DNA from 3 places in the Bacillus sp. AK031 genome. Region 2 is predicted to be linked to each of the others. Evidence: riboswitches for the same ligand, from Rfam matches in the RefSeq annotation. Region 2 holds a riboswitch; each other region holds the start of a gene.
What was found. A riboswitch is a leader RNA that binds a small molecule or an ion and turns the genes downstream of it on or off. The one in region 2 is predicted to bind cyclic di-GMP.

Region 1 (10,482 bases), 950 kb from region 2:
ATTATTAGTGCCGGCAGCCGCACAAGCGGAATCTGAGCCGACAGTGGTGACACCGGCATCTGATTTGCGTGCAACATTGGATCAGCTTTTATCTGAACACTTTGTATTGGCTGTAGATGCGATGATAAAAGATTATAACGATGCCCCGGATGAAAAACAGGCATATGACGCGCTTAATCAAAATGCTTTGGACATGACACCGGCGATTGCCTCCATTTATGGTGAAGAGGGAGCGAAAAAGTTCCAGGAGATTTTTGCAGGGCATCTTGATTACTCAGATGACTTTGTAGAGGCAGCTCAATCAGGAGATGAGGAAGCAAGGAAAGCCGCAGAAGCAGAAGTCAAAGAGTTCGTTAACGAATTCTCAGCATTCTTAAGCACGGCAACTGAGGGGAACCTTCCGGAAGAGGCAGCTAAAAAAGTGCTGACTGCACATGAAGAAGATGTTATTGAGGCGTTTGATAGTTACGTAGAGGAAGACTTTAAAGAGTACTACTCCAATTTTCTCGAAGGTTACGACAGAATGTATGATATCAGTAAGGCGCTGTCTGGTGCAATAGTCATGCAGATGCCGGAGAAATTCAATAATACAAAGGTGGACGCACCGGCTGCAGAATTGCGTTCGACTCTTAATAACCTGGCAGCAGAACACTTTGCACTGGCTGCAATGAGCATGCAAAAAGGAGTCAATGGTGCACCTGACTATGATATTGCCACTTGGGCGGAAGATATGAACACAGAAGAGTTTACTGCCGCGATTGAATCTATCTATGGCGCAGAGGGCGCTGAACAGTTCAAGAAACTATGGACCAGTGAGCACATCAATGCACAAGCTGAGCTTGTCGCAGCAACAGTAGCTGGTGATGAATCGGCAGCTAAAGAAGCAAGAGAAAGCCTTGGGATGTTCACTGAAGAATTCGGTGCCTTCCTTGCAACAGCGACTAAAGGAAATCTACCAGAAGATGCAGCCGTTTCTTCACTGAAAACTCATGAAGATCAAGTTCTTAAAACGTTTGACAGCTACGTGGCAGAAGACTATGAAACTAGCACTGCAACATTCCGTGAAGGATATGCTTTCATGTTTGGTGTGGGGAAAGCTCTAGGCGATGCAATCGTGATGCAAATGCCGGATGAGTATGCAGCAGAGATGGCTGCAGATATGCCAGAACAAATGCCGAATACCGGAATGGGCGGTGCAGCAGAAAAGCAGATGCCGATGGAAGCATGGATTGCCTTCGCAGCAGCGTTATTGCTTGCGGGTGGATACGTGATCAAGAAGAAAGCTGCCGACCAACAATAATTCCATATGGAGAAGAGTGTAAAAGCTCTTCTCTTTTTCATATAAGATGGAGGGGAAAGCTCTTATGAAAAAACGTTTGCTAGTCTTAGTGATTTTCTTACTTGCCGCTGGAATCGCCGGCTATCAAGTATTGGCTCAAGACGAGCCGAAAACAACAATGCCCCAACAGAAAGAGCTGCAGACAGAAGAACAAGAAACAGAAGTTGAAGAGGTAGAAGAAGTAAAGGCAGAACCTGGAGGAGAGGAATTTGTTCTTCTTGGCTCTTTAAAAAAGAAGAAGGCAGAACAAGAAAAGAAAATAGAGATTCAAGAAGAGGGAATTATTCCTGCAAGAATTAAAATACCGAGTCTTGACATTGATACAGAGGTGATCCCTGTAGGATTGCTCGAAAATGGGGAGATGGAAGTGCCAAAGGGAACCGAAGTTGCAGGATGGTACAATAGGGGAATTAAAGCCGGGGCGAAAGGAAACGCGGTGGTTGCAGGACATGTTGACAGCAAGGAAGGACCTGCCATCTTCTTCTATCTAAAAAATATGGAAATCGGTGAGAAAGTAACAGTAACCGACACGGAAGGGATAGAACAAACATTCGTCGTAAAACAAAAGGAGAGCTACCAAGCTGAAGAAGCGCCGATCGAAAAAATCTTTGGTCCTGATAACAGCAGAAATCTTAATCTCATAACATGTACTGGAACGTTTAATTATGAGGAACATTTATATCCTGATCGGCTGGTCATCTACACTGAACTCATCGACGAAAATAATAATGAGCAAACTCTCCCGCCACCAGAGCCGCCAACCAATGTGGAATATGATCTGGGCTCAGTGTCCTGGCATGCTGTTCAAGACGAGAACATCATTGGCTACAGAGTCTACAAAAAAGGACCGGGAGAAAAGGAGTTTAATCATATTGCAAGCATTTCAGCACACGAGCGTAAAAACTACTATGATGAAAATGCCGAAAAAGGTACCGCATACTATATAACAGCAGTAAACATAGCAGAAAAAGAATCGCCGCCATCCGAGATAGTCAAGGCACGTTGAAAGGCACACAGCCTTGACATTGTCGAAGATGCTTGGCTGCTGCAAGAATTGCGTAAATAATAGAGCAGCAGTTATTAATACAAGCAAAGTTAAAAATCCTGTAGATCGTACCGTTGCAGAGCGGTGCGATTTTTTTATGCAATAGAGAGGCACCATCAATCTACTGGCGGAGCAGGATGTTATAATAATAGAAGAAGGCTGGTTAGGAGCATCTTTATATGAATGATAAATTACTCAATATCAAAACAGGAACGATACAAAAAGGGTCCTATGGCTCACAGCATTACAACCGATATGAGCCGACTCCATACTCCGTGTTGGAAAGATTGTTTGAAATAGTAGAATTTGAGAGTACAGACCGGGTAGTCGATTTTGGCTGTGGGACAGGCAGACTTAATTTCTGCATTCACCATCGGTTTCAATCTACAGTTTTAGGTGTAGAAATGAATGAGTTTTACTATCAGGAGGCTATTGAAAACCGGAAAAATTATCTTAATAAATTTTCTGGGAGCAGTTCCGCAATCAAGTTTGAAAACTGTCTTGCCGAAGAATATGTTATTGATCCGGGGGACAATGTTTTCTATTTTTTTAATCCGTTTTCCGTTCGTATATTTATCAAAGTAATTAACAATATTCTGCAGTCACTGGAAGAGAAGAACCGTGAAATCCAGTTGATCTTGTACTACGCCCCAGAAGATTATGTCTTCTGCTTGGAAGATCAAACTGCTTTCCTATTGGAAAGGGAAATTATTCTGCCTGGAAATGTTTATGAAAAAATTCTTATTTATACATTGAGAGGAGTTCATCCTCAAATTGAAAGGTAGATTCTATTTACTATTCCAAGTAATAATGTAGAGTGTGTTCCTCTGTAGTTTTTAGAGTTGAGGAGATTAGCCTGATTATTTTGTGAAACATTAAAAATTTTCAGGATAGAGAGTAATTTAATTTCTATAGAGCTTATATTTTTCAAGTAGATTAATTGATTCATAAGGAGTTTGATGATGAAAAAGAGTTTGAAGTGGGGAAGCATCGCAGTCGGTGTGGCTGTAATCTTGTTTATCGGAGCAGGCAATTATTTTTATAATGTAGCCATTAATCGCAGCCATGAGGCGGTCGACTTATATGGGGGCACCGAGGAAGCGAGCGCCATGGTCGATGAGGAAGAGCAGGCTAAATTGGAAGAAGTGCTGAAGTGGACGGAGGAGCAGACCTTTGAAACGGTCGAGATCGAATCCCATGACGGATTGACGTTAAGTGCCGCTTTGTTGAAACAGGAAGACCCTCAAGGGAAGGCGGTTATTCTGGCTCACGGATATAAAGGGAATAATGAACAGATGCCGGGCATAACCAAGTTTTATTACGAGCAAGGATATGATGTCCTGAAGCCGGATGCAAGGGGGCACGGCGACAGTGAAGGCGAATATATCGGCTATGGCTGGGATGACAGAAAGGACTACCAGAAATGGGTGAATCTATTAATCAATGAATATGGAGAAGAAGACATCTACCTTCATGGTTTCTCGATGGGAGCGGCGACTGTGCTTATGACGAGCGGGGAAAACCTTCCGCCAGAAGTGAAAGGAATCATTGCAGACAGCGGTTATACTTCTGTGGAAGAAGAACTGGCTCATCAATTAAAATATTTATATCACCTTCCGCCGTTCCCACTAATGGAAATCACCAGTGCGGTTACCAAAGCACGTGCAGGCTACACTTTTGCAGAAGCCTCTGCTGTTGAACAGGTGAAGAAGAACAAACTGCCGTTGTTCATCATCCACGGAGATCAAGATGAGTTAGTCCCGGCAGAAATGGCGGATGAGCTTTATGAAGCAGCCTCAGGGGAAAAGCAACTATGGATTGTACCGGGTGCTGGACATACAGAAGCCTATACTGTGGCAGAAGAAGAGTATCAAAAGCGGCTGAAAGCATTTCTAAAATAACTTGGCGTGACTGGCACACCCCGGAATTTGTCGAAAACGATTCGACCTAAACCGGGGAGTGCCTGTCACCATAAGGAGTGGAAAAGATGAGCGGAAACAAATCATTGGTTGAGGCATTTAAAGAAACGTCCTACAAAACCGGTGGACATGGTGACAGAAATATCGGGGTGCTGAAAGAGGCGTTTGAACAGGTATCTCCTGATACGGACAGTGATATTTATGGTGGTGGAAAAGTCATTGAAGACTTTCAGGTTAAGATGGCGAAGCTGCTGGGGAAGGAAGCTGCCGTCTTTTTTCCGAGCGGTACGATGGCACAGCAAATTGCTTTAAGAATCTGGTGTGATGAAAAGGGCTTGAAGAAGGTGGCTTACCATCCACTTTCCCACCTGGAAATCCATGAAGAAGATGGAATTAAAGAGCTTCATGGGATTGAAACGGTTCTGCTGGCAGATGAAGATAGTGTCATCTCGCTTATTGATGTAAAAAACATGAAAGAAGAAGTTGCAGCCATCCTTTTGGAATTGCCCCAGCGCGAAATCGGCGGGCAGCTTCCTGATTTCGAAACACTGAAGGCGATTTCTGAGCACTGCAGGGAGCAGGGGATCCGCCTGCACTTGGACGGAGCGAGGCTCTTGGAAGTCCTGCCTTATTATGAGAAAACTGCAGCAGAGGTTTGCGAGCTGTTTGACAGTGTGTACATATCCCTTTACAAAGGAATTGGCGGAGTCGCCGGAGCCATCCTTGCAGGCGATGAAGACTTCATGAAGCAGTCAAAAGTATGGAAAAGACGGCATGGCGGTGACTTGATCAGCCTTTATCCATATATCATCAGTGCCGATTATTATTTTGACCGCAGGGCGGAAAAAATGGGTCAGTACTATGAAAATGCGAAAGAACTTGCAAGCTTTTATAATAGCTGTGAAAATGTCTCGACCCTGCCCGAAGAACCTGTTTCCAACATGTTTCATGTTCACTATGCAGTTGGAAAAGAAAAACTGGAGCCCCTGCTGGTGGATCTATATGAAAAAACTGGTGTCGGCTTAAGCGGCTATCTGAGGGAAACAGGAGAGGATACATGTTATTATGAGGTCAGCCTTGGGGACCTGTATGGCAATATCCCAAAAGAAAAGCTGACAGAAGCTTTCAATATGCTGAATGAGAGTTTGAAGGGGATATAATGGATGAGAGAGCGGCGCATATGCTGCTCCCTTTTTTGTATTCAACAGATGGAATTCAATCTTTGCATGCTGTCTAGGGACATATAGATTTTAGAGCGGCAGATTAAATGTGTTTAGAAGCGGTTAAGGGACATATAGATATAAAAATTCAAAACTAGATGTCCCTAGAAGCAGTTAGGGGACATATAGATATAAAAATTCAAACCTAAATGTCCCTAGAAGCGGTTAAGGGACATATAGATATAAAAATTCAAACCTAAATGTCCCTAGAAGCGGTTAAGGGACATTTAGATATAAAAATTCAAACCTAGATGTCCCTAGAAGCGGTTAAGGGACATATAGATTTAAGAATTCAAAACTAGATGTCTTTAGAAGCAGTTAAGGGACATATAGATATAAAAATTCAAACCTAGATGTCCCTAGAAGCGGTTAAGGGACATATAGATTTAAGAATTCAAACCTAAATGTCTTTAGAAGCGGTTAAGGAACATATAGATATAAAAATTCAAACCTAAATGTCTTTAGAACCAGTCCAGGGACATCTGGATTGTGAGAGTTCAATCCATGTGCCCCTGACACCCCTGCACCCCAAATTTCAAGCTAACGGGCGACTCATTATTATACCTGCACGAACTACTCCTTAAGACGTAGCTCACTTTAATTCTGTGGTGCGTTTTACCAATTCATTCTTTTGTATAAGATTAAAGTATAAACAGAGTGATTGGGAGGAACTAAAATGAAAAAACAATTATTGGCTGGTGTCTTACTTAGTTCAGTACTAGTGATAGCAACAGGCTGCAACGCCTTGGAATCTGTAACATTTGGCAAGGGTGATGTGGAAGAACACCAAATAAAGGTAGAAAAAGATTCTGCGAAAGAATTGAAAGTTGATCTTCAGCTGGGTGCAGGGGAGATGAACGTATCCGGCGGTGCAGTTGAATGGGTTACAGGGGAAATTGAATATAATAATGATGATTTGAAGCCTGAGGTGGATTATGATCTCAACGGCGATAAAGGTGAAGTCGTTATCAAGCAAAAAAAGAATATTAATGTAAGCGTAGGGTTCGGCAATATGAAAAATGGCTGGGACCTTCAGCTTTCAGAAGAGCTGCCGATTGACCTGCACGTCACATCAGGGGCATCAGATACAAATCTGGATTTAAGCGGCATGCAGCTTAAGGACCTGAGAGTGGATGCAGGAGTGGGTGATGTCGAGGTGGATCTTAGCGGTGAGTGGAAAGAAAGTTTTGATGTCGATATCAATACAGGTGTTGGCGAGACGACTGTCATTTTACCAAAAGGGACCGGAGTCAAAATCCAGTCTCAAGAAGGCATTGGAAAGTCCAATTTTGAGGGATTTACTTCCAAAGGAAATAATACCTATGTCAATGATGCCTATGAATCTGCAGATATCATTATTACAGTAAAAGTTGATACAGGCGTCGGTGAAGTGAACTTCAGAACCGAATAGCGAAAAGCGCCCAGGGAGCGAATTCCAGGACGCTTTTTCTCTTTAGTGCAAAGACTATTCACCGGGTGTGTTCTTCTGATGTAAAATTGAAATTAATAACGACGTCACTTTATAATGATGATAAATGGTTAATGTAATTCCGACCATGCTCAGTATAGTAGATAATATTGTACTTTTTAGAAGCCTGTCCATGACGTTATGATTATTAAAGCTAAACATTCAAACATCCTCCTCATTCAAATTCTCATTGAAATTATTATCTCTCCAAAACGAAACAACGATTCCTTAAATTAGATTATTGCTTACAAGGGGGCTTTCCAAAAGGAATTTTGCCTGGCGTCCAGCTCCAGCTCCCGAAGCTCCTTACACCGCCGGAATGTACCCGGCCACTCGAGTTATTTGTCTGTCGGGATTAATCAAGGCGCTTCAGCTTTTGATGATATAATAAGGATAAAAGTATTAATCAAACGTTTGATTAGTTTTATTTGGGAAGGTTTTTATCATGAGTGAAAAGAAAAAGATATTGGAAGTCGACTTGTATAAGCCGATACAAAAACATTTCACGAAGGAAGGCTATAAAGTCAATGGTGAAGTGAATGATTGTGATTTGACGGCTCTCAAAGAGGATGATCTCGTTATTGTGGAGCTCAAGCTCAATTTGACTGTCGACCTGCTGATTCAGGCGGCCAAACGCCAAAGGCTGTCAGACCTGGTTTATATAGCAATCCCGCGGCCGAAAAATATGAGATCACGACGATGGAAAGACACCTGCCATCTTGTGAGACGGCTCGAATTAGGTTTGATCACCGTCTCGTTTACGACGAAAACGCCAAAACTTCAATTTATCCACCATCCAGAACCCTTTGATATGATGAAAAGCAAAAGGGGAGGAAGCCGGAAGAGAAAAGCTCTGCTGGCAGAGATTGAAGGCAGGAGTGCTGATTACAATGTGGGCGGGAGCAATAAAACGAAAATCATGACGGCTTATAAAGAAAATTGTATCCAGATTGCAAGTTATCTTGGCGAGTGCGGGCCTTTACGTCCGAGGGAACTTGTCAAACTTGGAACCGGCAATAAAACACAGTCGATCTTAAGTAAAAATTTTTATAAGTGGTTTGAGCGTATTGACCGGGGCATTTATGAGATTTCTGAAAAAGGAAAGCGGGACTTAAAGGAGTTTCCTGAACTAAAGGAGCATTACTTAAGGGAAATGGAAAGCAGACAACAGGAAATCAGTCCGTAAAAATAGTTTAAATATTCTTCTAAGTTATATTGCGCCAAGGACTAAATACCTATATAATTAGTTTGTAAATAATTTCAAAAAAATTTGATAAAGGCAAACCCATCGAAAGGTGGCGACGCAAAGCTAAAGGGGCTAAAGTCTGAAGACGATGCCAGCCAGCTGCCGGATTTTCACATGTCTAAAAGACTGTTCCGGAAGAGGAATGGTCTTTTTTTGTCTGTAAAAACTTCACCACCCCTTCAAGCGGCGGACAAACATCAAACTATCTGATTAGGAGTTTTTTTCACACCATGGGATTAACATTATCTGATATCATCACTGAAGAAAAATTTTGGAATGTCTTTCAGCCTGTCTATAATCTGAATAACAACAGCATTATCGGTTATGAGAGTCTCTTTCGATGCGACTTTGATTCTAATCCGGAACTGGTATTTTGCCATGCCAAGAAATACGGCATTCTTTATGAACTTGATACTGCTGCCATCAAAAGGTCGATTAACGTGTTTAATGAATTCTTTTCCCTCAACAACAAGAGCTTTCCTTACCTGTCTGTCAATCTATTTCCTTCGACCATTAAGCACCCTTTTTTCATAAAGTTTTTAGAGAATCTTCTTGAAAGAGTGGATCTTCCCCCTGAAAAGGTCGTTCTCGAAATAAATGAAGCAGAACAAAATGATGATTTTGTACAGTTCAGGAAGGTACTGCATGACTTGAAATCAAGGGGCTTCCTGATTGCGATGGATGACTTGGGAAAAGGGAACTCGTCATTGAAAATGGTTCTGGAGCTCCAACCGCAAATCATTAAATTTGACCGGTATTTCTCAAAAGACTTATCGGTACATCCTAAAAAGCAGGATCTTCTAAAAGCGATTCTTGATTTTGCAAAAGATGAAACTCGATTTATCCTTGAGGGGATTGAAACAGAGCCCGACCTCCATACAGCAAGGGAAATTGGTATTGAGATGGGACAGGGATATTTGCTGGGCAAGCCGGAGAAATTAGAAGACTGCGAAAAGAAATTTAGAAATGTTATCACTTCATATAACTTGTAGGCAAGGAGGTTGTCTATGGATGCATGGACATTAACGGCCGGGGTTGCGGCGGGTATTTTACTTCTGAAAAGCTATGATTATATCAAAAACTCCAGTGCAAGGGAAAACGAAAAAAGAATTTTTCAGCTTGTCGAACGGTCAAAGGATATCATTTATTATTGCGAAACAAAGCCTGTCCTGAAGTTCAGTTATATGAGTCCTTCCATTGACAGCATCTTGGGGACGGGGGTCTTGAAAAGGCTGATGAAGGATGCCCGGCATTCACTTGAACTCCTGCATCCCGATGACATGGAAGTTGTCAGCAATAAAATGTCCGGACAGCTTGACTACAGCGACCCAATCATCCAAAGGTGGAGAGATGCAGAAGGCAGTTATAAGTATTTCGAAGAGTATGCCACCCCGATTTATAAGAACGGTGAAATGATAGCGATCCAGGGGGTTATCCGCAATATCGATGAGAAGATGCGGCTGCAGGAAGAATTGATGTATAAGGCTCACCATGACAGTTTGTCTGGCTTATATAACCGTGGCTTTTTTGAAAAAGAAGCCGATCATCTGAATGAAAAAGAAGATATGCCGGCCGCAATTCTACTTTGTGACCTGGATGAACTGAAATACTATAATGATTATCATGGACATAAAACCGGCGATGAATTAATCAAAGAAACGAGCAAAATTTTCAGGTCACTTCAAAATGACAATCTCATCATTTCCAGAATCGGCGGCGATGAATTTGCTGTGCTGATAAAAGATACAAACCAGCACTCTCCTGAAGAAGTAAAGAAAATCATCCTGCAAAAAATAGCGAGTTATAACCGCTTCAGCAGGACGATCAAAATCATGATCTCCATCGGTTTTGCCTCCAGTTCAAGTTCCATCGGCAAAATGAATGAGTTGTACACATCAGCCGATAAGCATATGTACGAGGAAAAAAGGAAGAAAAAGAGAGTGCATTCCTGATTGAAAGGTGCCTGGTATAATAGGCGGATTAAGTATCATGCGCTCACATCCAGAAGAATAGAAGATCAAAAAAGATGGCCGGAAATGTTCACGGCCATCTTTTTGTATTCTTATAATCCTAACGAAATATATTTCACTTCCAGGTATTCTTCAATGCCGTGATGTCCGCCTTCCCGGCCGAGCCCGCTTTGCTTGAATCCTCCGAATGGGGCCTGCGGGGTCGAAGGCAAGCCATCATTCAAACCGACGATCCCATACTGCAGAGCTTCACAAATTTGAATTCCTTTTGTGAT
Region 2 (10,482 bases):
CGCGCCGTGTTTTCAGCAGCCCTTTTCCACATCGTACACAGCACAAAATCCGCTTCATATTCTCCTTCGTGATTTTTGAATTGCCGGTTCACCGCCAGCGTCACATTCAACACCGCCTTCCCCTCGGACGTGTAACGCATCTCGGGATCTTTTGTTAATCTTCCTACCAACGTGACTTGGTTTATCATGTTTTCTCTCACCTCTTTTCTTTCGTTGGTAAGTATAGGATAGACGGTTTGGTTCGGAATGTAAAATAGAGGAATAATTAATTTAGAAGGATAAAAATACAGAAAAACTGGTTTTATAAATGTGAAAACATGGTTTTCACACAAGAGAAGAATTCAAAAAGCAATAATAAGGAAAATAAAATTTTTCTATCCTTTAACACATTAACGCAAAGAGGGACAATCCCTCTTTGCGTTAATGTGTTAAAGCTTGGGTGATCCAGATGGAGTGTAGGATGAGGGTAAATGTATAGAGGGTGGCAGCAGTATAGGTTAGAGCCGTGAACCATTTCTTTTTTGGGAAATGATCATAGTAGATAACAAGATATAAAATCGCTGAAAGGGATAGCTTGGTGAATAGAAATAGTAATGGATGAGTGGTATACAGGCTCCCCATAAGGGGGTTAGCTTCTTCTATGTGATTACCCTTTAAGCCTATTAGGGTTATTAGTGCATCGAGGATGTTAAGTAATGCTAAAAGATGAAGTAGGGTTTTCATTGTAGCACCTGCTTTTGATACATTTATATTTTACAACTGTTTGTTAAAAGAATACCCAACAAACTGAATTTTCAACGAAAATTTTGTAGTTACAATACTATGAAGGCATTGAGTTTTTTTCACGATCAATGCCTTCAATCTTTTTGTATGTTTAATTTTCTACTGCTTTGATACTTAAACAGGGTTATTCCTGAAATCAAAAGTATCGCTCCTATTAACAAGGTTTGAAATATATCTGTAGCAGTAGCAGGGAGTTTAGGACCGTCTGCTGGTAGGACACCGCCCAGTGTGCCCTCTACATATAGTTTGAATTCGAAGTCACAGCTTAAACCTTGATAAGCATTATCTAAGTAATATGGTACTTCTACTTTAAAAAGCAAAGTCTCTTGATTGGAAATCTTTAAAGATCGAGAAGGCAGCTCTGAGAAATCTTTTAGCTTTCCATCGTAAACTACTCCTTTTCCATCCGAAACGGTAAGTAATAAATGACTATAAAATTCTTTTGACCCTTCTAAGAATTTATTAGAGAGAACATAATCGAATTCTTGTTCACCTTTATTTTCTATTAGTAGTTCACGTGACATCGTATCTCCAGGTTTAAGGTTCGTCAGATCAAAAAGTATCTTGTGAGGACTTGTAGAAATGTCTAAAGGATTATTTGTCTCTCCATAGGCTTCCGCGGGTATTAAAAATAGTATGAATAAAACCAGTGACATGTAGAAAGATTTTTTCATTATATCCCTCTTTTTATAAGAAAAGGCGGCATAAACCGCCTTTCCTACATTGTATTGCTAACTAATATCAGTCTGTTACTTCTTCCGTGTGTGTATCATCGCCAGTTGTTCTTGGATTTGGTTGTGTTACCGGAGTGGTTGTATCGTCTGCAGAGCCTTGAACACCATTATTCACTTTCCCATTTCCATCTTGGGAACGGACTTCTACGCCACTCCACTGGGTTGCTTCTAAGTTGAAGAAGAAGTCAACACTATCATCCATGTATTTGTTTTGTACATATTCATTAGTTCCAGCCACTTTATCTGGATCGTTTTTAAAGCGGATTTCAATCACAACTTTATCGGAGTCAACTGGAGAATTTGGAATACCTCTATATCCTTCCTCTCCCGGGTCAACAGCCAGTGGTGCTAGATTAATTTTTCCATTTGAGAGATATTTTGCTTTTACTTTACCAGAGTAAGTATTATTGACAAGGTCTGCTAAAGTAAGAGTTTGATTATTTTCTACTAAGGTTCCCTTAGGGTAGTTATTTGAAGCGTCATCTTCATTGTCAATTTGGAAGATATCGATTTCAAATTGAGAAAGGAATTCTGATTCAAGTGAATCCGTTCCACCATCAAAGTTATCCGTAGTAGTATCTAGTAAAACTTCTTTGATGGCTAAAGTTCCGGCATTCTTTAATTCAAATACTCTTTTAACACTATCTCCTGGCTTCATATTTGTTAAGTCAAAGTTAATTGCTTTAGTAGCAACTTTACCAACTTCCAGATCAAGTGTTCCAGCAGCAAAATGGTTATTAATCGTCGCCGTGTCATTAAATGCTGCCCAAGTTCCGCCACCTACTAGAGATAAACCCAATGCCGCTGATGCTACTCCCAAACCTAATTTCTTTTTAATTGTCATAATAATTTCTCCTCCTAATTTTGCCTTCATTTTTGAAGGTATGTAGTTTATATATTGAACCCTTATATTTTTATAAGGAGTACAACCAAGATTAAGCTGTTTTTTGTGCATCTTCTTTTAATTGACTCTTATCAAGCTCTTTTAATGCTGAGTAGATTGAGAATCCTGAATACCCTAGCAGTAGAATACCTGGAACTATTAAGAGTATTGCAGTACCTTTACTTGATTTTGCAAAATCTATGAAATATCCCAAGAATGGAATAGTGAATCCGGTATACTTTGCTAATACATTTGGAGCCAAAACTGGATTTGTGTCGGGATCAGTGTTATTGTCCCCTTTGGTGTGGTACATTGTTTGATCTCCATTTTCTATTACATCTGTAATTCTATGGGTAACTATGTTGTTGTCCTGTTGCATGAAAGTAATGACATCACCTTTTTTCAAGCTAGTTGGATCTTCAACTGGTTTGACAGCAATAATTGATCCAGTTTTAAAGGTTGGTTCCATCGATCCAGATAAAACAGTTTTAAGTTGGTATCCTAGAAATTGGGGCTCTCCTCCAGAAGCCTTTGAAGAAATAACCACAAATATCATAAAAACTAAAACTATGAATAGCACGATACTGACTATATTACTACTGATCTTCATTATTTTTTTTGTATTCATTTTTATCACCTTTCAGTTAAGTTAATTTAGTAAATTAACCAATTATTGATTGACAGTCACTAATGTACCAGGGGATTCATTGCCATAAGTATCTACTGTTGTGATTCTATACGTCGCTTTCTCCTTTGGTTTTTGTTTTATTGATACTGTTATATCTGTTACTTCTTTTTCAATAGGCTCTTCGTTTCCATTTAAATAAATCTTTACATAGGCGAAATCAGAGTCAGCTGGGTTTATCCAGTTAAAGGTTATGTTGGCACCATTGCTCTGTGTCTTAATGTTTGTAACTTCTGCAGGAGCCGTGGTATCTGTTTGTGTCTCATCAGAATCTACTCCAGCAGGCTGTTCCTCCGTTTGGTCTTTACTTGTTTCCTCTTCAGGTTGTTCCGTTGTTGCTGTTGTTGTTACTTCTATGATGGATTCGTCCATTTCTTCACCTGTTTTATCAAAGGCTACTAGTTTATAGGAGTATCTAGTTGAAGGTTGAAGAGCTTCATCCTCATACTGGCCGTTAACAATATTTTTACTTACCTCTGTTCCATCTCTAAAGACTGTTACTGAGGTGAATTTTTGGAAGGTTGGGTTACTCCAAGTTAATGTAACTGAGTTGCTGGTATGATTCTCTTTTAGATTTGAGATTTTTTTCTTTTCAGAGCAATTGGCACTTGTATGATCATCACAGTCATCCTTGTTATGACCTGGGTTGTCGGGATCTGTTCCCTCTCCAGTATCTTGATCTGAAGTATCTGGACCATTTCCTATTCCTGAATTATCATGCTTGTTGCTTAACTCTTCACAATACTTTTTCCAAAATTCACTATCTTCTTCTGCTTCAGCACAATAATCTGCTGCGGCTGAAATTGTTCCTGAAATACTCTCAACATCATTAAAGTAAGCTCCAGTATCACTAGTGAAATATGTAGCAGCAAACATCCCAAGGTACCAAATTGCAATCACCTGAGCAAAAACACTTAACCCCTTGTTTTTCCTTCTAAACTTCCTGAATCGAGAGTATCTAATGGTTCTCCCTCCCTCGTCCGTCCTTTTTAGTGAACGCTTTGCTTTATGTAAGGTTTTAAGAACGAAGTTGGTGAAATGTTTTTTCATAACCCTCAACTTCCTTTAACTATTAAGTTTTGTTCGCTGTTTTGTTCTCTTTAGCGAACTATTAATGTGAGTATAGGACATTTATATTAGTTTGAAAAACCCGAAATTCGGTCGTTTTTTCGTTAAAAAGAACATTAAACATGAATTTTCTGGAAATATCTCAAGTTTTCTTACTATTTTGTAATTTATAATGAACTTTATGTGTTTTATTAAGAACAAGTAGCCTGTAAATCACCTGAAACCCTTGATTTCAATAGGTTTAGATTTTATAGATGAATATAAAAGAAAAAGAAATACACAATAATTCTTTTTTATGTGAAAATAAAATTAGATATTTTCCACTATTAGGAGGTATTAACTTGTTTAATAAACTACTAAGATTTCTAAGTATCGCCATGCTGGTCGGCGGTATCAGCTTAATTGGCTATGCGGGATACCAACTATACTCACAAAAACAACACCAAGACAAGGCTCTCCAGGAAGCCAAAGCACAAGTTCTTCCTAAAGAACAACCTGACAGTGAGAATGAAAAAGAACCTTCTATAAGTAGTTACTCATTCGAACAAGGAGATGTCCTCGGTATCCTCGACATTCCCGCCCTCGATCGAGAACTTCCCATTATAGAAGGAACAGATGAAGAGGAACTGGAAAAAGGAGTCGGCCACTATTCTTCAACAAAGCTGCCGAACCAGCAGGACCGTATTTTTCTCGCCGGCCACCGGGACACCGTTTTTAAAAAGATGGGGGATTTAAAAGAAGGCGACCTTCTTCATATAGAAATGGAGAGCGGAAAGTTCACATATGAAATTTACGAGATGTTCATCGTAAAGGAAGATGATATGTCAGTAGTCCAGACTACATCGCCAGACGAGATCCTGACTTTATCAACCTGTTATCCATTCGAATATTTATCAAGCACCGAAGAGCGCTACATCATCAACGCAAAACGCGTAGAGTAGCGCCTGCTGCTAATCAATGTTTTTACTATCCATTCTCATTTTGAAGAGCACGAATATTATTTCTTCATAGTGTGCGCTGAGAATGATCGTCGTGGTAACAGATTATTATTATATTCCCACGACGTTGATTGGAGCGGAAGGCACTCGACTCCTGGGGGATTAGCGGGACAGGTGAGACCCCACAGGCAAAGCCGAGGAGGCTCACCGCCCGCCCCCAGGAAAGCGAGTGCCTGGAGCGGAAATCAACACCTCTGTTTGAAAGAGATATAATTGCCCTATTATGTTTTGAATCTTCAATATGTTATAATTTGTACAAACTATTGAGATGGAGGATCGTTCATGAAAACCTTTAAAGTAATCACACTTCAAGTTGTTGAAAACGATGATCTTAAGGATATTGAAATAGTGGACGGTTTAATTATTAATAAAGAAGATGAAAAAGGCACCTGGCTGATCGAGGGTTGCATGAAGAAGGAGTATTATGACTTTTTCCGTGATGCCCAGCAGGAAGAGGATGATTTGGAAGTTCAGGTAGTCATTTCCCATCCGGATAATGATCCGGCGGCGTTCATGACAAGGATCAGCTGCATTAAGTCAATGGATTTTAACTTAAGCATTCTGTTTGAAGGTAAATTGAAGAAGCAGCGGAATGAGTATGCGGAGCTCCTGCTTGATGATCTTGTTGAAAAAGGATTCCAGGGAACTGGCTTGGTTCAGGAATTTAAAGATAAGATGAAATCTAAACCGAGGCTTGCTGTTGCTTCCAAAACCAGCAACTGAACTTTTTTAGACAAAAAATGACAAATTCCACTAAAGTCTGTATTTACTTTGTGGTATAATAGCAGTAAGGTTAGGATGATTATGCGTACAGGATGTGAACGGTAATGATCGGGGAACGAGTGAAGAAGCTTAGACAAGAGAGAAAGATGTCGATGACGGAGCTGGCTGAGAAAGCCGGAGTTGCGAAATCTTATTTGAGTTCGATTGAAAGAAACTTACAGAAGAATCCATCGGTTCAATTTTTGGAGAAGATCTCTTCAGCGTTGAATGTTCCGGTTGATTCTTTGCTATATGACACGGTGGAAGACAAGCATATTGATTCAGACTGGGTCAGCATTGTTGAACAGGCGATGGATTCCGGTATCAGCAAAGAGCAGTTCCGTGAGTTCATTGAATTTAATAAATGGAAACTGAATCAAAAATAAAAGCCGTTCCCTTCGCCGGGAACAGCTTTTTTATTTTACAAGTACTTTTCGTTCTTCTCTATTCGTATGTAGGTATTCTAGGATTTCATCTTTGGTGACCCCTACTGACATTGCTTCCTTGATCAAGTTAATCCATTCCAAATCTAATTCTTTTTCCACCACTGTAAAATCTCCTCCTAAAATACTCTTAGTATTTCAGGCAATCCAGCCATCATAGCAAAATCGATTATCCTGCCTTAGATCTGTGACTTTGCGTCCTCACCTTTCAATGAGTTTGCCTTTGTCTGACTATCCCGTTGGCTAACCAGTTATTTAACTATAACCATTATACTAATAAGAGAAACCTATTTTGTGTAAAAATTTGCTGTGATGGGCAACTTTTATCCTATAAATTTTTACAATTTCTGCTAAACCGCGTTAATTTTCAGTAAATTAAAATAATTTAGAGTGATTTTTGTCGAACGATCGTTGTTCTACATGGGAATGTTTTACTGTAAGCCTTTAGTTTTTTTTCGAGAGGGACAACCTTCTGGTTAATTTGAATGAAACTTGATGCATCGAAAAATGGAGAAGCTGTGAGGTCATTTCCGCAAGATGGACATATCCATTCTCCCATTTCTGTAGAGCTGAATGAGGATCGGCTGCAGCGCTGGCAATTCTTCTTATACATGGTTCCACCCCTTTCGTTCGTTATATCGATCTGATAGTCCTAGTATAAAGGATATAACTTCCAACACTAAATACTGAATTCTTTCATTTATTCTTAATAAAGAACACTTTTCTAAGAATCCCTTCTGTTTACTGAATCTTTCTTAAATATGCTAATTTTATAAAAAACATTTAGTTCGTTATAATGAATAATAAAACTTTTTGAAGAAGGTGTTCAGACTATGGTTGGTGAAAAAATAAAACTACTCAGAGAACGGAAAGGAATCACCATAAACGAGTTAGCCTTTACTGCCGATATATCGAAATCTTATATTAGTTCCATTGAGAGGGGGCTGCAAAAAAATCCCTCGATAAATGTGCTCGAAAAGATTGCTCATGCATTGGGTGTGCCTCTAGATATGATTATATTAGACGAATCAGAAAATATGCAGGTAGAGGATGATTGGATTCACTTATTAAAGGATGCGATTCAGCAGGGCCTGACTAAAGAAGAATTTATTCATTTCACAACACTTATGGAGATAAAAAGGAGGAATTTGCGTGCTGAATAGAAATAGAACTTGAAACCATGGTTTCAAGTTCTTCCTATTAGCTCATTTGTTGTTTAAGAATATTTAAAACATACCTGGCTTCCGCTTTGCAGGAATAAGGGTAGTCTGTATTCAACTGCTTTTGCAATTCTTCAATTTCTTCGATTTGCTGCTCAGATGGTTTCTCCGAAAGGATTTTTTCTATGATTTCATTAATCTTTTTTGCCAGATCTTCATGAAATGCCGGGTCATTTTTTTCCTGGTCTGATAATTGCTTATACCAAGATGCATTATTGGTAATATACTCTCGCCAAGTTCTTGCAAATTCAGCCAAGTCGAATTTATCTTCGTTCCAATGTATTTCTTCCATATAACTTTCAAATGCGGTCGTGATTGAACGGGAAATGCTTATCTTCATTCCCTGTGGCAAATTTTTAATCATTCAGGCGAAGTACCTCCTAATATAAAATGCTCTCCAATATACTTACTATATCACATTAAGCTCTCTTAGAGTTATTGAGAGAAAACAATCACTACTGAAAATGTTGGAAATCCTCTCAAAAAAAAAGAACCGGAATTCCGGTTCTCTTTGCAGTGTTACTGATTATTATTGTTTTCTTCGTCATCAGTCAACTCATCTTCAAGCTCATCAACTGGTCCTTCACCGTTTTCATTGCCCATGTCGCCATTTTCGTTATCGTCAATGTTTCCATTGTCGTCTTCAGTGATATTACCTTCACCGTCGTTTGTATCCATATCCATGTCCATATCTCCGTTATCTTCTCCCATGTCTGTATCAGGAGCTTCTTCTTCCATCGGAGCCTCATCTTCCGGAGGCGGCTCCTGGTTGGCGTTACAACCTGCAAGTAGCATTGCGGAAAGTGCTGATCCACCAAGGATGGCTAATAGCTTTTTATTCATTGTGTATGACTCCTTTCAATTCAAGAAATTTTGAGACCTATCTCTCTGGTCTTTTGATAGCATTCCCCATTTTTTTGGGAACTTGCATGCAAATTCATAAATTTTAATCCTTTAACGCGCTAAGAGGGACAGTCCCTCTTAGCGCGTTAAAACGTTAATGTGCAATAGGGGACTGTCCCTCTTAGTGTGGTAACGCGTTGCTGCATTGAAAAGGCCCAGCTGGTTTGACAGCTGGGCCTTTTGTTTGTTATTTATTCTTGTTTTTCTCCGAGCGCGAACATCATTTCGGTTTCGCAGGCTACTTCTCCATCTACTGTTGCGATGGCTTTTCCTTTGCCGATGGCACCGCGGAAGCGCACCATTTCGACTTCAAGGCGAAGCTGGTCGCCTGGTTTTACCTGGCGTTTGAAACGGCAGTTGTCGATTCCTGTGAAGAATGCCAGGCGTCCGCGGTTTTCTTCCTTTTTCAGCATAGCCACTGCTCCTACTTGAGCAAGAGCTTCAACGATCAAAACTCCAGGCATTACTGGATAGTTTGGAAAATGGCCGTTAAAGAATTCTTCATTAGCTGTCACATTTTTGATTCCAACCGCTTTTTTTCCTTCTTCGATTTCAACGATCTTGTCGACAAGCAGGAATGGGTAACGATGTGGGATGATTTCTTTAATCTGGGTAATATCAAGCATTGTATTGCCTCCTATTATTTACGTTTATGTATTGTCTTCTTCTATACATTCTACCTGAATTTCTCTTTTATAAACAGCAAAACCGGCCTTCTTATTGAAGACCGGAAATATTATGAATCCTTCAACACTATATCAATGATATGCTGCCAGGTTGCTTTCTCCAATACATCCATTGGTTTGCCGTCCCCGATGATGCCGTAGCCGACCATGGCTCCTCCAATGAGACTTCCGGCAAGAAGGATGACAAAAAGAAGGACGCGCAGCCAGATTGGAAGCAGACGGATCCGCACCCATCTGCCTGGCTTTTCCTCAGCTGTATTTTTCTTTTTATCCTTTTTTTCAGCTTTGATTTCTTCTCTTGTTTTTCCTTCTTGCAGAATCTCTTTTTCAGTCATTGTCTTAACTCCTTTTAACGGATTCCGTTTACAAGCCCCATCATTTGGTCTGCCATCGAAATGGAGCGGCTTTGAAATTGATAAGCTCTTTGGACGTTCAGCATGTCCGTCATTTCTTTTCCTATATCGACATTGGATGCTTCAAGGGTGCTTTGGGCAAGTCCAATATTGTTTCTGAGACCACCATTTAAGTTGGTCAATATATCGCCTTCGTTAACACCAAGCCCCTCATAATCATTTGGAAGACCCAAGAGGTTCTGGCCGATTTGCTGCATAAACTGTGGTTTTTCAATGGATACGACACCAAGATTAAAAGGGATGCCTGCAATGGTCAATTGCCCGCTGTCTTTAAGCACAATATCTTCACTCTTCATATTCTCACCAAAGGTAATGAAGTTATCATTCTCATCGAGCACAGGGTGACCCTGTCCATTGACCAGCATCATTTCACCATTTCCAATCGGATTGGCGTAGAAGGCGCCGTCACGGGTATAACGGACATCTGCACCTTCTTCACCTTGAACCAGTACCTTGAAGAATTGATTGCTGCTGGTAAGGGCAAAATCAAGATTGCGACCCGTTGTCTTCAGTGCACCTTGCTTCAAGTTGATTTCAGATTGCGAAAGCCTTGCTCCCGTTCCCTGGCGGATGCCGTTCGGAGTCAACCGGCCATTGTTATCGGTATCACCTTTATGGTTGCTGACTTGCTGGAAAAGCAGTTCTGAAAACATCGCTTCTCTGCGTTTGTAACCGTTGGTGTCGCTGTTAGCGAGATTGTGCCCGATCGTATCCATTTGTTTCTGCAGCTGATTCAGTGTATTGGTTGCGTTAATCATCGTTCGGTTCATCGGTCAGTCTCCCTTTCTGACTAGCCATTCACACGGCCGATTTCATTTACTGCTTTTTCCAAGCTTCGGTCATATGCCTGCAGGACCTTCTGGTTTGCTTCAAATGTCCTGTATGCTGCCATCATGTCCGTCAT
Region 3 (10,482 bases), 170 kb from region 2:
AAGGCTGAAAATGAAGACAAAGATCAGGTCGTATGGCTGCTCCTTGAGTTCTTCATCATAGTCGGATCCTTCAAAGTCACTAACATTTCCGGGAATGTTGAGAATGGCTTTTGCCGGGAACTTCTTGAAATTTAACTTTTCAATGATACTTTTCTGCGAGTTTGCGTTCATATTATGGCTCCTTTTCTCTCAATTCTTGACCAGTCCATAAAATTTATTCCTTCAGTTGCCATTATAATCTAAATATTCACTCTAATAAATGGAGAAGTAAAAAAGGATACCGGATGCACCGGTATCCTGGTATTTATTTTATCTGCCTTCTAAACGGTTAATACGGTCATCCAGGTCAGGGTGAGTGGAGAACAATGCAGACTTTCTCCGTCCGCTGATTTTCAATGTCGCTACAGATGTGTCCCTTTCCTCTGTTACACGGTTAGTGTAGGCTTTCAACATACGCAGCGCATGAACCATCTTGTCCCTGCCTGCCAGATCCGCTCCACCTTTATCCGCATGGAACTCTCTGTAACGGGAGAAGGCAAAGACGACAATGCTTCCCAGTATCGAGAAGATAATCTGGAAGACAATCACAGCAATGAAGTGAACAATCGGCGCCATATCTTCTTTCACGAAGCGGGATGCGATCCAGGCAGCAATCCTTGCCAGGAATACAACAAACGTGTTCACTACCCCTTGAAGCAGGGTCATTGTCACCATATCACCATTGGCAATATGCGCAATTTCATGGGCAATAACGCCTTCTACTGCGTCATCATCCATTTCACGCAGCAACCCTGAGGAAACAGCAACCAAAGAACGTTTCTTTGAAGGACCGGTTGCAAATGCGTTGACTTCAGGGGAATCATAGATACCGACTTCCGGCATATGCATTAAACCAGCGGCTTTGGACAGACGGTGGACTTTTTCAACTACCTCTTGTTCCATAGCAGACATAGGCTTGTTTGGATCAATCACACGGACATTCATCATTTTTTTAGCAATCCAGCGGGACATAGCGAGTGAAATGAATGATCCCGAGAAACCAATGATTGCACTGAAGACCAGTAAAGCTCCTAAATCAATGTTGCCTTGCGCATTAATATAATTACCTGCCCCTGTAACAGAGAAGATAATACTAATCGTCAATAATACGAGAATATTCGTCAACAGAAAATACAGAATACGTTTTCCCATTATTTCTCCCTCTCTTTTTCAAGTTCAAATGAACTCGTAATTGAACTTAATTATAAATTATAATCAAAGGTAATTCAATCCTATTGTGCCATTACCATTAAAATACCAGAACTGCGGGAGAGGATTGACGGGGATTGGCGGAACAATTACGATAATAGAAGAAAACAGGAGATTCGGAAGGGAGAGAGGTGATTACATGGAAGCCTTTACACTAACCAGAAAGAACATGGCCGATTTGCTCTATTCATTATATGAATCGACAGACCCTACACCTTTAATGGTATTGCAGGATGCCTGGGCAGCGGTCCATAAGAAAGAAGTGGAGAGCGGCAAAACATTAAAAGCCTTCATTTCGACTGAAATGCCTTCTATCTTTGATAAATTATTCAGGATGGAAAAAGGAGAGTTTGGTTTTTCCATTAATGAAATCGTCTCTCTGGGAAATCAAATTGAATTTACGAACCTTTCTCCAAGCACCGTACAAAACTGGGTGAAGCGGGATGTTAAAGAATTGATCGGGACCCCGCAGCTCGGCAGGAAGTATACCATTGACCAAGCAGCCATTTTATTTATCGTAGAAGATTTGAAAGCCTCGCTGGACTTTGAATCGATCCGCAAGATTTTGACGCTTGTTTTCAACAACCCTGAGGATCGTACCGACGATGTCATTAACCCGGTCATACTCTATTCTGCCTATGCATCTGTTTTTGATAAAATCCACCACCATACATCACTGCAGGCCGGAATAAAGGAACATACACCCATGAACTTGTTTATCGAACGGTTCATTAAAGAAGAATGCCAGGCACTGGTGGCATCTTTAGAAGGAATCAGTGCTGAAGATCGCGATATCGTACTGAATGTCCTGATTGTATCGGCACTCACCGTACAATCTGCCTATTACCAATCCATTGCAAAAAGGTACATGAATGCAGCGCTCTTTTTGACCGGATTGTAAAAACAAAGTGACGGTCATGCTTCACTTTACAAGCAAGACCGTCCCATCGGTTTAATGAATATCCCTTTTCTTAAATCTGCCTCCGCGCACCTCATTGATATCTGCCACTGCCAGGAAAGCGGTCGGGTCCAGCTCTTCTACGATGGCTTTTAATTTTGCTTCTTCCAACCTGGTCACAATACAAAAAATGACTCGTTTATCCTCTCCGGAATAGCCGCCTTCACCCTTCAGATAGGTAACCCCTCGTCCAAGGCGGGCCAGGATGGCATCCCCGAGTTCCTGGTCTTTATCACTGATGATCCATGCCGATTTCGATTCATCGAAGCCATCAATCACGATATCAATGGTCTTGAAGGCAATGACATAGGCAAGGATAGAATACATCGCCCGATCCCAGCCAAGGACGAATCCCCCCCACGCAAAAATGAACACGTTGAAAAACATGATGAATTCACCAACCGAGAAAGGAAACTTCTTATTCAACAGGATGGCAAGAATCTCGCTCCCATCCAAAGCGCCGCCATACCTGATGACCATTCCCACTCCGGCACCCAGCACGATACCGCCAAACACAGTCGCCAGAAGCATGTCCTGTGTAAAAGCTGCCACATGATGGAGAAAGCTGGTGGCAACAGATAACACGGCAATTCCCAAAACAGTCGAGATTGCAAAAGTTTTTCCGATCTGTTTGTATCCTAAAAAGAAGAAAGGGATGTTCAACAGAAAGATAAATACCCCAAGTTTAATGCCTGTCAACTTATATAGAAGGATTGAGATACCGACAATTCCGCCATCCATTATCAAGTTGGGCACAAGAAAGACTTCAATTCCCAAAGCCATCAAAATGGCACCCAGCAAGATGAAGAACGTGCGCTTGATCACTTTTCTGGTACCCAGCTTCCCGTGATGCAGTTCTTTATGAATCTGCTGTTTGATCGACTCTTCACTCAAGTTGCTCCTCACCTCTTTATTCCATATTGTCGGACTTGTCCCTTTACCCCACCATATGTCGAAATTCATTAATATAGAACTGGAGGAAGAGAGGATAGTTTCACGTGAAACATTTTAAGAGGTTCCAATAATAAAAAAGGTTCTTCTGTCTTAGAAATCAAGAATCAGAAGAACCTTCTCTATGCCTCACTGAAAGGAAAGCGAATGGTGACTGTTGTTCCTTTTCCTTTTGAACTGGCGAAGTGGATGGTGCCATTATATTTTTCTGTAATATTGAAGCAAATCATGAGGCCGAGTCCTGTTCCTTTACTCTTTAATGAATAAAAAGGAGTGCCCAGCGAATTTACTTCCTCCTCGGACATTCCGCAGCCCCTGTCCGTTACTTGAATTTCGACTTTATCATTTATCCTTTCCGCTTTAACAAGTATGGATGCCCCCTGCGGAGAAGCCTCGATGGCATTTTTAATAAGGTTTATAAATAGCTGTTTCAGCTCAATGGAATTCGCCCGGACAAAACAATGTGATTCCACCTGCAGATCGATATGATTGTCGTGCAGCAAGCCGTATGTTTTCAAGAGCTCTGTCACATCATTTAGGATGCCCTTGATTTCCACACAGTCCTGGGCTAATTCTTTATTCGGTTTGCTTAAGGTTAGAAATTGCGAAATGACCTGTTCCGCGGTATCCAGTTCATCAATCATTAAATTGAAATTCTTTTTATGGCTCTGGGTAAACGTTTCATCAGCTGAGTAGAATTGCAGAAACCCTTTTACTACAGTAAGGGGATTTCTGATCTCATGGGCGACTGCAGCTGCCAGCTGTCCGGTCGTCTTTAACCTTTCAGAGTTTTGAAGCTGTTCAAAGTACATACGCTGTCTTTCCATCCGAATATCAGATAAATAGAATATAAAATATATTATTATCTGGCTGCCGATAATATTAATGACATTGCCGGTGATATCCATATAGATGTAATCATAGAATTGTCCTTTATCAACAAGCACTATATAAAAAATCGATGCCGACAGTAACAGAGAATTTAATAGCATGGTAAAGTAGAAAAGCCTTTTATCAAAAAACAGAATCGACAGTGCGGGAATAAAGCAGATGAATATGAACGTGGACCAGGTTTCAGGGTATAAATAAAAAAGCATATAAAAATACGCGGAAGCTACAAGAATGATGAGGACTTTTAGTTTGCCGGTTTCAAAAAGGGGATAAAGCAGCAGGCATAAAGATAACGAGAGCACAAGGCCTGTATGTAAAAGATACCCAGTATTGTAAAGATCCATTCTGGAATTGACCACAAATAACCCTGCTGCCATCAGCACGATTATCAGGAAAACAACTCCATAATATAACTTTTTATGAGAAAGTGCCCCGAACTCCTTCATCCATTTCACCGTCCTTACTGCATTGGATACCTGTAACTATCTTACAATAGAATCTATTGATCAAAAAGGGTTATTTCCAACTAAAAGAAGATACCCTGCTATAGGTATCTTCCGAATTCTTAAGGCTTCATCGTCATCCAGCTTCCCACATGGTGGATGGCTGTTCCGTTAAAACCCTGTACATCTTCATAATAAGCTTCGACACTTCCAAGCTCGGTTTGCATATATGATTCTCCCTCTTCGAAAAAGGAGATATTGTTCCCTTCGTCTGTCTTTCCGGTTTCCACCCCTGCAACCAATGATTTAGAATACTTACCTGCCCACTCAACTTCATTCCTGACAAGGTCTATGATCAATGAGCCGCTATCCCGGTAAGCCATAATCGTAACGCTATCGGTCGAGCTGATCACCCACTCGGCCAGCAAGCCTTTACCATATATATTGTTATAGGAGATCTCATCAAACCAGAACGGCATGTCCACTTCTAGAGGGAGGCTTAAATGGTCTGCGCTGTTTTTGGCTCTTACCAGCAGCGCTTGATAGGATTTCACTGTCGCTCCCCGCTTTGTGTTCCAGCGGGTGTATAGATAAGGTTCCACATCAAGGTGGACACCAGAGAATTTTTGCTGTGATGAAGAGCCGTTTTGGTAGATTGCCAGCCAATCCATCAGGCGGTCCTGGTTGATATACCCTTTTGGCGCAACCCAATCAGGAGCTCCGTCCAAAGCATAGATCTTCATGCCTGCAGATGATGCTTTTTCGATGAAACTGCGGTATACCGAGGGTGCAATATCCCTGTCGATTTGCACATATACCTTGTTAAGCCCTTTGCTCTCTAGAAAGTCCAGCGTACCCGCTTCATCTTTGACAATCATCCATGGATTCCAGAGCCAGGTTGCCCGGTCTTGTTCTGATACTGCATCCACATGAAAACCTGCCCCTCCAGGTAGTAAAAAACTGAACAATAATACTACAGCCATTATCCATTTTTTCAACGGATTTCTCCTCCATTCTGCAAGCCGAGGCACACAGAACGGGCACCTGGCAACCTGACAACCATACACTGCAAGCAGCGTTTAGGCTCATGGCTTTGCGTCCTTCCCTTTCGGAGAAGTTTGCCTTTTTCAGATTATTTTGCTCTTATTATAGCTTTTTCATAATCGAGCGTCTATAAATTTTTTTTTGCTGAAATCTCTTAAAATGCTGCTTTATTCTTTTCCTCCCCTTACCCCTCCATTGAAGTAGTTCAATTTTTCCGCCAGTTTATCCATCGATCCTCTCTCTTCCCTGATTACCAGCGGCTGCCGGCAATATGTGTAGTAGTCTATATTCTTCTTATAGTAGGCAAGCCTCCACAGAGCTGCCAGCACCCCGATGAAGCCGCCTGCAAAACAAGGGATGCCAAGATTCCCTTCCACTATCACCATGACAGCCATTGTGGACAAGGTGACCGCCATATAGCAGGCCATAATGAAAAGAGCCCCTTTTCGATCATCAAAGTAGAGCAAGATCTGCATGACAATAAACATAATGATGAAAAAGCAGTTTCCAATGACCAAAATAGAAAACGTATCGGTTTGAGCGGATGAAAGGGGGATTGCCGTTATTCCCAAGATGATCGCCAATATGGTGAAAATCATTTGTACCTGCATAATATTGGAGAGCTCCCGGAACAGAACGAAAAACATTTTCTTCTTTGTTTCGTTAATTTCCCTCAGGCTGTGAGGCCCCATTATTTTGGCGAAGAAACGTTTATATACCTTATAAAAGTTCGTTTCCATAGAAACCACAAACAAAACCATTGCCGGAATGATGGTTAGATACGCATAGAAGATCGGAACATCATAGAAAGGGGCCATGACAAAGGTACCACCTACTTTAACTTGCCAATTACTCCCCCAGACTATGAAGATATGCCCGAATAATCCTGCCACATAAAACAAACCATTAAGAAATAGTGAAGGATATTTTTTAAAGTAGAGAAGAAAATGGAAGTAGTTCGTGTTGGTCTTTGGAAACCGTATCCTAATACTCCTGACCATAAATAGAATAATGACCAGGAAGCCTGCCCCCATGCAGCCAAGAAGATGTGCGGCTGTTAGATTATCCATAGCCAAGGAGATTGCGGACATGGCTATGATTGCAAGGACTGCACCGCTTAAGTAGCCTTTTACAATCACCATATATTTTTTGACTGCGGATAAATAGATACTGAGAGTATTGATGATCAATAATTCAATGAAGAATAAATAGGAGACTGTTTTAAACAACATACCCAAAGGGGAAAGGGAATAAAAAATAAAGGCCAATACTCCCCCTGCCAGCAAGGTGATTGCTAAAATTCCATATAGAGAGGACCTGATATTTATTTCTTCATTTGTGTAAATTTGGTCAGCGACATATCTTGTCAACACCAAGATAAATCCGCCGGAAATCAACTGTGAAAATATAAAACCATACAAGGTCCCCGCTAATACAAGCTCTCTTTCGATGAACGGTGATCCTGCCTCTCTTAAAAGGTACTGTGCCGCAATCAATTGAAGAATACACACGATCATCGGCCCGGAAATGATCAGTGTAGAATGCGCATACATGCGCAGCCCATTAAAAAATGACCTCTTATTCATCAGCTTCTGCAGTTGAAATCCTATTCCCGCCATGAGAATCCCCCCTTTCACCATAAATTGCTTTATAATGCTCTACAAACTTCTTCATGGAAAAGTGGGCCTCCACCCTTTTTCGGCCGTTCTCCCCCATTTCTTCACGTTTATCAGGATTAAGCCCAAGCTCTATCATCGCTTTGGCCAATTCAGAATAATCCATGACAGGGACGATATGCCCTGCCGGCCCAAAGCCATCCTCCATGCCGAACAGGATTTCTTTACAGCCGCCTACGTCTGTGCAAACAAATGGCTTTCCACTTGCCAGCCCCTCCAATAAAACAAGCGGCTGTCCTTCACTGATGCTTGAAAGCACGAGAAAATCCATTTGTCCCATGAAATCCCTTACATCGACAGTGCCTGTAAAAATGACATCATGGAGGTTCATCAATTTAATCAGCTTGAGACATTCCTCATAGTACTCGGGCTCTTCATCATACGGTCCGAAAATATACAGCTTTGCATGGGGGATTGTTTTCTTGACAACATTGAAGCCCCGGATCATTGTTTTTATATCCTTTATCGGCACAACCCTTACAAAAGCACCGATATGAAGAGTATCTTTGTCTTCCGGCAGCTTTCCAGGGAGATCCTTAAACCGGGCAACTGTTACACCATTGGGAACAATCGCGATTTTTTCTTCAGGACAGCCAATTTCCATCTGGATCTCCTTATTCTTGCCAAACAGGGTGATGACCTGGTCGGAGTTGTGATAGGCAGACTTGGATAAACTGTAAAAGTACTGTATCCACAAGTCCTTAAAGTGGCCATTTATCAAATCTGTTTTAATAATTTCTTCTTCTCGCTCTCTTGTATAAATTCCATGTTCTGTTAAGAGGAAAGGTTTATTGTATCTGTATTTGCTATAGGCGCCCATCACCCCTGCATATCCCGTTGATATGCTATGGTAAAGGTCTGCTTCAGGAGCAGGGTGGCTCAGGCACCAAAATAAAGGCAGCAGCATGGACCTTAAAGACCAATAGAGTTCTGTAAAAGGAAGATCAGCGTAATTTTCCATACATATTTCTTTAGCTGCATCTACCAAATCGCTGCTGGTAATGAAGTCAGGAATGGAATCGATATCGATCCCTTTGCCTTCAAAGAGAGAGAAGAAATCTTCCCATTCTTCAGTCTCATTAACAACAAGGTTTCTTATCGCCTTTTTTTGAGAAGCATCCAGGTTATACTTCTTTCCCGGATTGACTGGTTCTGTTAAATAAGAATTCAAAAACACTTCTTTTATTTCTACCAGGTTTTCCGGCAGTGGGTATTTATATTTTCCTTTATCTTTCTCATCAGCAACGATGGCATAAAAAACAAATTCATGCTCCGGCATTGAGGTAATGAGTGTCTGAACCCAAGAGGACACCCCTCCGACAATATAGGGGTAGGAACCTTCTGCGATAATACAAATACGCATTTTTATTCCCCCAATTCAATTGTGAACTTGGATGCAACTGCACGAACCAGGTAGCGGCTGCTGTCGATTTTCTGTACTATACAGCCTTCACTTTCAACTATTGCCGTGTCAGTCCGCAGGATAAAATCCAATTTACCAGGAAACTCATTAATATACCCTTTCAATTGATCCCCGCCCTGTGAGAAAGCCACCTTTGCACCGAGATAATTCTTGAGGCTGTAGCTGCTCTCCGAAGCGGTCTGGCTTACCATCCAGGGGTATTTTTCTTTCACATCACGCAGCAAATGCCTGAATTCTTCGGATAATTCAGGCCACCCTTTATCTTCACTTCGTTCTTCGTCAAGGATATCGTCAGGATGGATAAAGTGGGAAAAAGAGCCGAATAGAGTGGCGGAGTTGGTTATTGACCATCTGGTTTCATCTTTGTAATGATAATCTGACGTAAAACGGGGAATCTCATTAAATTCTTCGGTTGATTGCAGTTCTTGAATATAGGCGATATTTTCTTCGTCTTCCAAATATAAAGAGCCTATATTAGCTATAGAAGGAATGGCTTCCTTAATCGCCTGTTTCCCTTCTTCACTTAATACATTGGAAGGGGGGACATATGTTTTTAAAGTGTAATCAGGAAAGGTTGTATGAACCAGGGCTTCTACTTCTTTCAGGGATTGGACCATAACACTTTTGTCATTCCAGGCATTGTAACCCAGCTCCTCCACCTGGTCCTGGTCCAATGTAAGTGACTGGTGATTATAGCCATGGACCCCCAGTTCCCCGCCTGTATTCAGGACATCACGCCCATAAATCATTAAATTTTCTTCCGCAAGCCGTTCATTAAAAGGGCCTGTCACCTTATCGTTATAGGTCTCGATCATAACGGCGGTATATTTAATATCATATTTCTTTGCTAACTGAAGCATCTTCGGCCACCAGATCTCATTCATAAAAACGGGAATGTCCACTTGATAATCTTCATAGATTAACTTGTGGGTGCCGTCTGGAAATGGAGCGGGAAAATCGTCAATATAGACCACCTTTGAGTTAATGACCGGGTAGATGAATAGTTCATTCAAATGGCTTAAAGCACCTGCAATCATTCCCCTGTTCATCTTGTTATCAAGCATGGTTCCGTTGAAGACCATGAACTTCCCCTTACCGTACGGTCTGCTCCATAAGAATGGAATCTCCCCATCCGTTAAGGCATAAACCTTGCACTCTTCTTCTAAACTGATGTCCAATACAGAATTAGGGAATTGATTCTTATCGTTCAATTTCATATTGGCTGATTGAAGCATCAAATCAGATACCATGTGGATGGTTCGAGTATCTTTATAATCTGGATCCGGCTCCTTGATCCCCAGTTTTTCTTGAATCGAGTAAAAATTCTCATCGGTATCTGGACGGATGGCAAAAAATAACCTTCCTCCTTCGGCTACATAGTCTGTCAAAGAAGTGATATCATTGATTTTCTCCAGGTCAGGGAACAGGATCACAATGTTTGGGTACTTTTCCATATCAACAGGAAGCTCTGGCACTTCAACTGTTTCATAAGGCTTCTTCATATAGTCCAAGGTCTTTTCAACATTCCCCTTTAAACCGCCACTCTGCGTTGATTGCGGGTCATATATCAGCAGTATTGGGTCTTGCTTCATTTTGCTCATTTCATCCGGGGAAAGAGCTGACGTTTTTTCAGCATCTACCGGCGGGTCCTGGTGACTGCCAGCTGATTGTGAGACAAGAGTGGAACGGGCACTTAACAAACCAAGACCATAGATAAATAAAAAGAGTATCATTATAAGGATTATTCCAAAAAATTTTTTGTTTTGGCTCACGATAATCCTCCTAAGACCAGAAATGAAGGGTGTTCAACCCTTTTAAAGACAGGTTAATAGGTTTTCTTTTTAATCG

Region 1: another riboswitch for cyclic di-GMP. It lies ahead of M1E09_RS18355 (EAL domain-containing protein); the one in region 2 lies ahead of M1E09_RS01160 (anti-repressor SinI family protein).
Region 3: another riboswitch for cyclic di-GMP. It lies ahead of M1E09_RS00305 (amidase); the one in region 2 lies ahead of M1E09_RS01160 (anti-repressor SinI family protein).

Annotation. Positions count from the first base shown of each region.
Region 1 is NZ_CP096424.1:3,584,468-3,594,949, reverse strand. Features, by position in the region: gene M1E09_RS18395 (copper amine oxidase) at 1-1,300, shown strand, start outside; gene M1E09_RS18390 (sortase domain-containing protein) at 1,365-2,345, shown strand; gene M1E09_RS18385 (SAM-dependent methyltransferase) at 2,564-3,169, shown strand; gene M1E09_RS18380 (alpha/beta hydrolase) at 3,344-4,285, shown strand; gene M1E09_RS18375 (threonine aldolase family protein) at 4,372-5,463, shown strand; gene M1E09_RS18370 (toast rack family protein) at 6,200-6,934, shown strand; gene M1E09_RS18365 (hypothetical protein) at 6,989-7,153, opposite strand; gene M1E09_RS18360 (DUF2161 domain-containing phosphodiesterase) at 7,437-8,177, shown strand; cyclic di-GMP riboswitch class I at 8,260-8,344, shown strand; gene M1E09_RS18355 (EAL domain-containing protein) at 8,468-9,229, shown strand; gene M1E09_RS18350 (sensor domain-containing diguanylate cyclase) at 9,245-10,189, shown strand; gene M1E09_RS18345 (NAD-dependent succinate-semialdehyde dehydrogenase) at 10,300-10,482, opposite strand, start outside.
Region 2 is NZ_CP096424.1:233,952-244,433, reverse strand. Features, by position in the region: gene ssb (single-stranded DNA-binding protein) at 1-188, opposite strand, end outside; gene M1E09_RS01200 (DUF5658 family protein) at 421-723, opposite strand; gene M1E09_RS01195 (TasA family protein) at 858-1,457, opposite strand; gene M1E09_RS01190 (TasA family protein) at 1,525-2,361, opposite strand; gene sipW (signal peptidase I SipW) at 2,453-3,028, opposite strand; gene M1E09_RS01180 (hypothetical protein) at 3,071-4,135, opposite strand; gene M1E09_RS01175 (class D sortase) at 4,495-5,094, shown strand; gene M1E09_RS01170 (YwpF family protein) at 5,434-5,874, shown strand; gene M1E09_RS01165 (helix-turn-helix domain-containing protein) at 5,979-6,299, shown strand; gene M1E09_RS01160 (anti-repressor SinI family protein) at 6,330-6,458, opposite strand; cyclic di-GMP riboswitch class I at 6,495-6,588, opposite strand; gene M1E09_RS01155 (helix-turn-helix domain-containing protein) at 7,190-7,519, shown strand; gene M1E09_RS01150 (hypothetical protein) at 7,557-7,940, opposite strand; gene M1E09_RS01145 (hypothetical protein) at 8,096-8,419, opposite strand; gene fabZ (3-hydroxyacyl-ACP dehydratase FabZ) at 8,671-9,105, opposite strand; gene M1E09_RS01135 (DNA-directed RNA polymerase subunit beta) at 9,216-9,500, opposite strand; gene M1E09_RS01130 (flagellar hook-basal body protein) at 9,515-10,348, opposite strand; gene M1E09_RS01125 (flagellar hook-basal body protein) at 10,369-10,482, opposite strand, start outside.
Region 3 is NZ_CP096424.1:60,875-71,356, reverse strand. Features, by position in the region: gene M1E09_RS00330 (YdeI/OmpD-associated family protein) at 1-171, opposite strand, end outside; gene htpX (protease HtpX) at 310-1,191, opposite strand; gene M1E09_RS00320 (DUF1836 domain-containing protein) at 1,388-2,149, shown strand; gene M1E09_RS00315 (YitT family protein) at 2,201-3,061, opposite strand; gene M1E09_RS00310 (ATP-binding protein) at 3,280-4,494, opposite strand; gene M1E09_RS00305 (amidase) at 4,614-5,489, opposite strand; cyclic di-GMP riboswitch class I at 5,535-5,624, opposite strand; gene pelG (exopolysaccharide Pel transporter PelG) at 5,703-7,154, opposite strand; gene pelF (GT4 family glycosyltransferase PelF) at 7,114-8,574, opposite strand; gene M1E09_RS00290 (DUF2194 domain-containing protein) at 8,577-10,406, opposite strand; gene M1E09_RS00285 (hypothetical protein) at 10,417-10,482, opposite strand, start outside.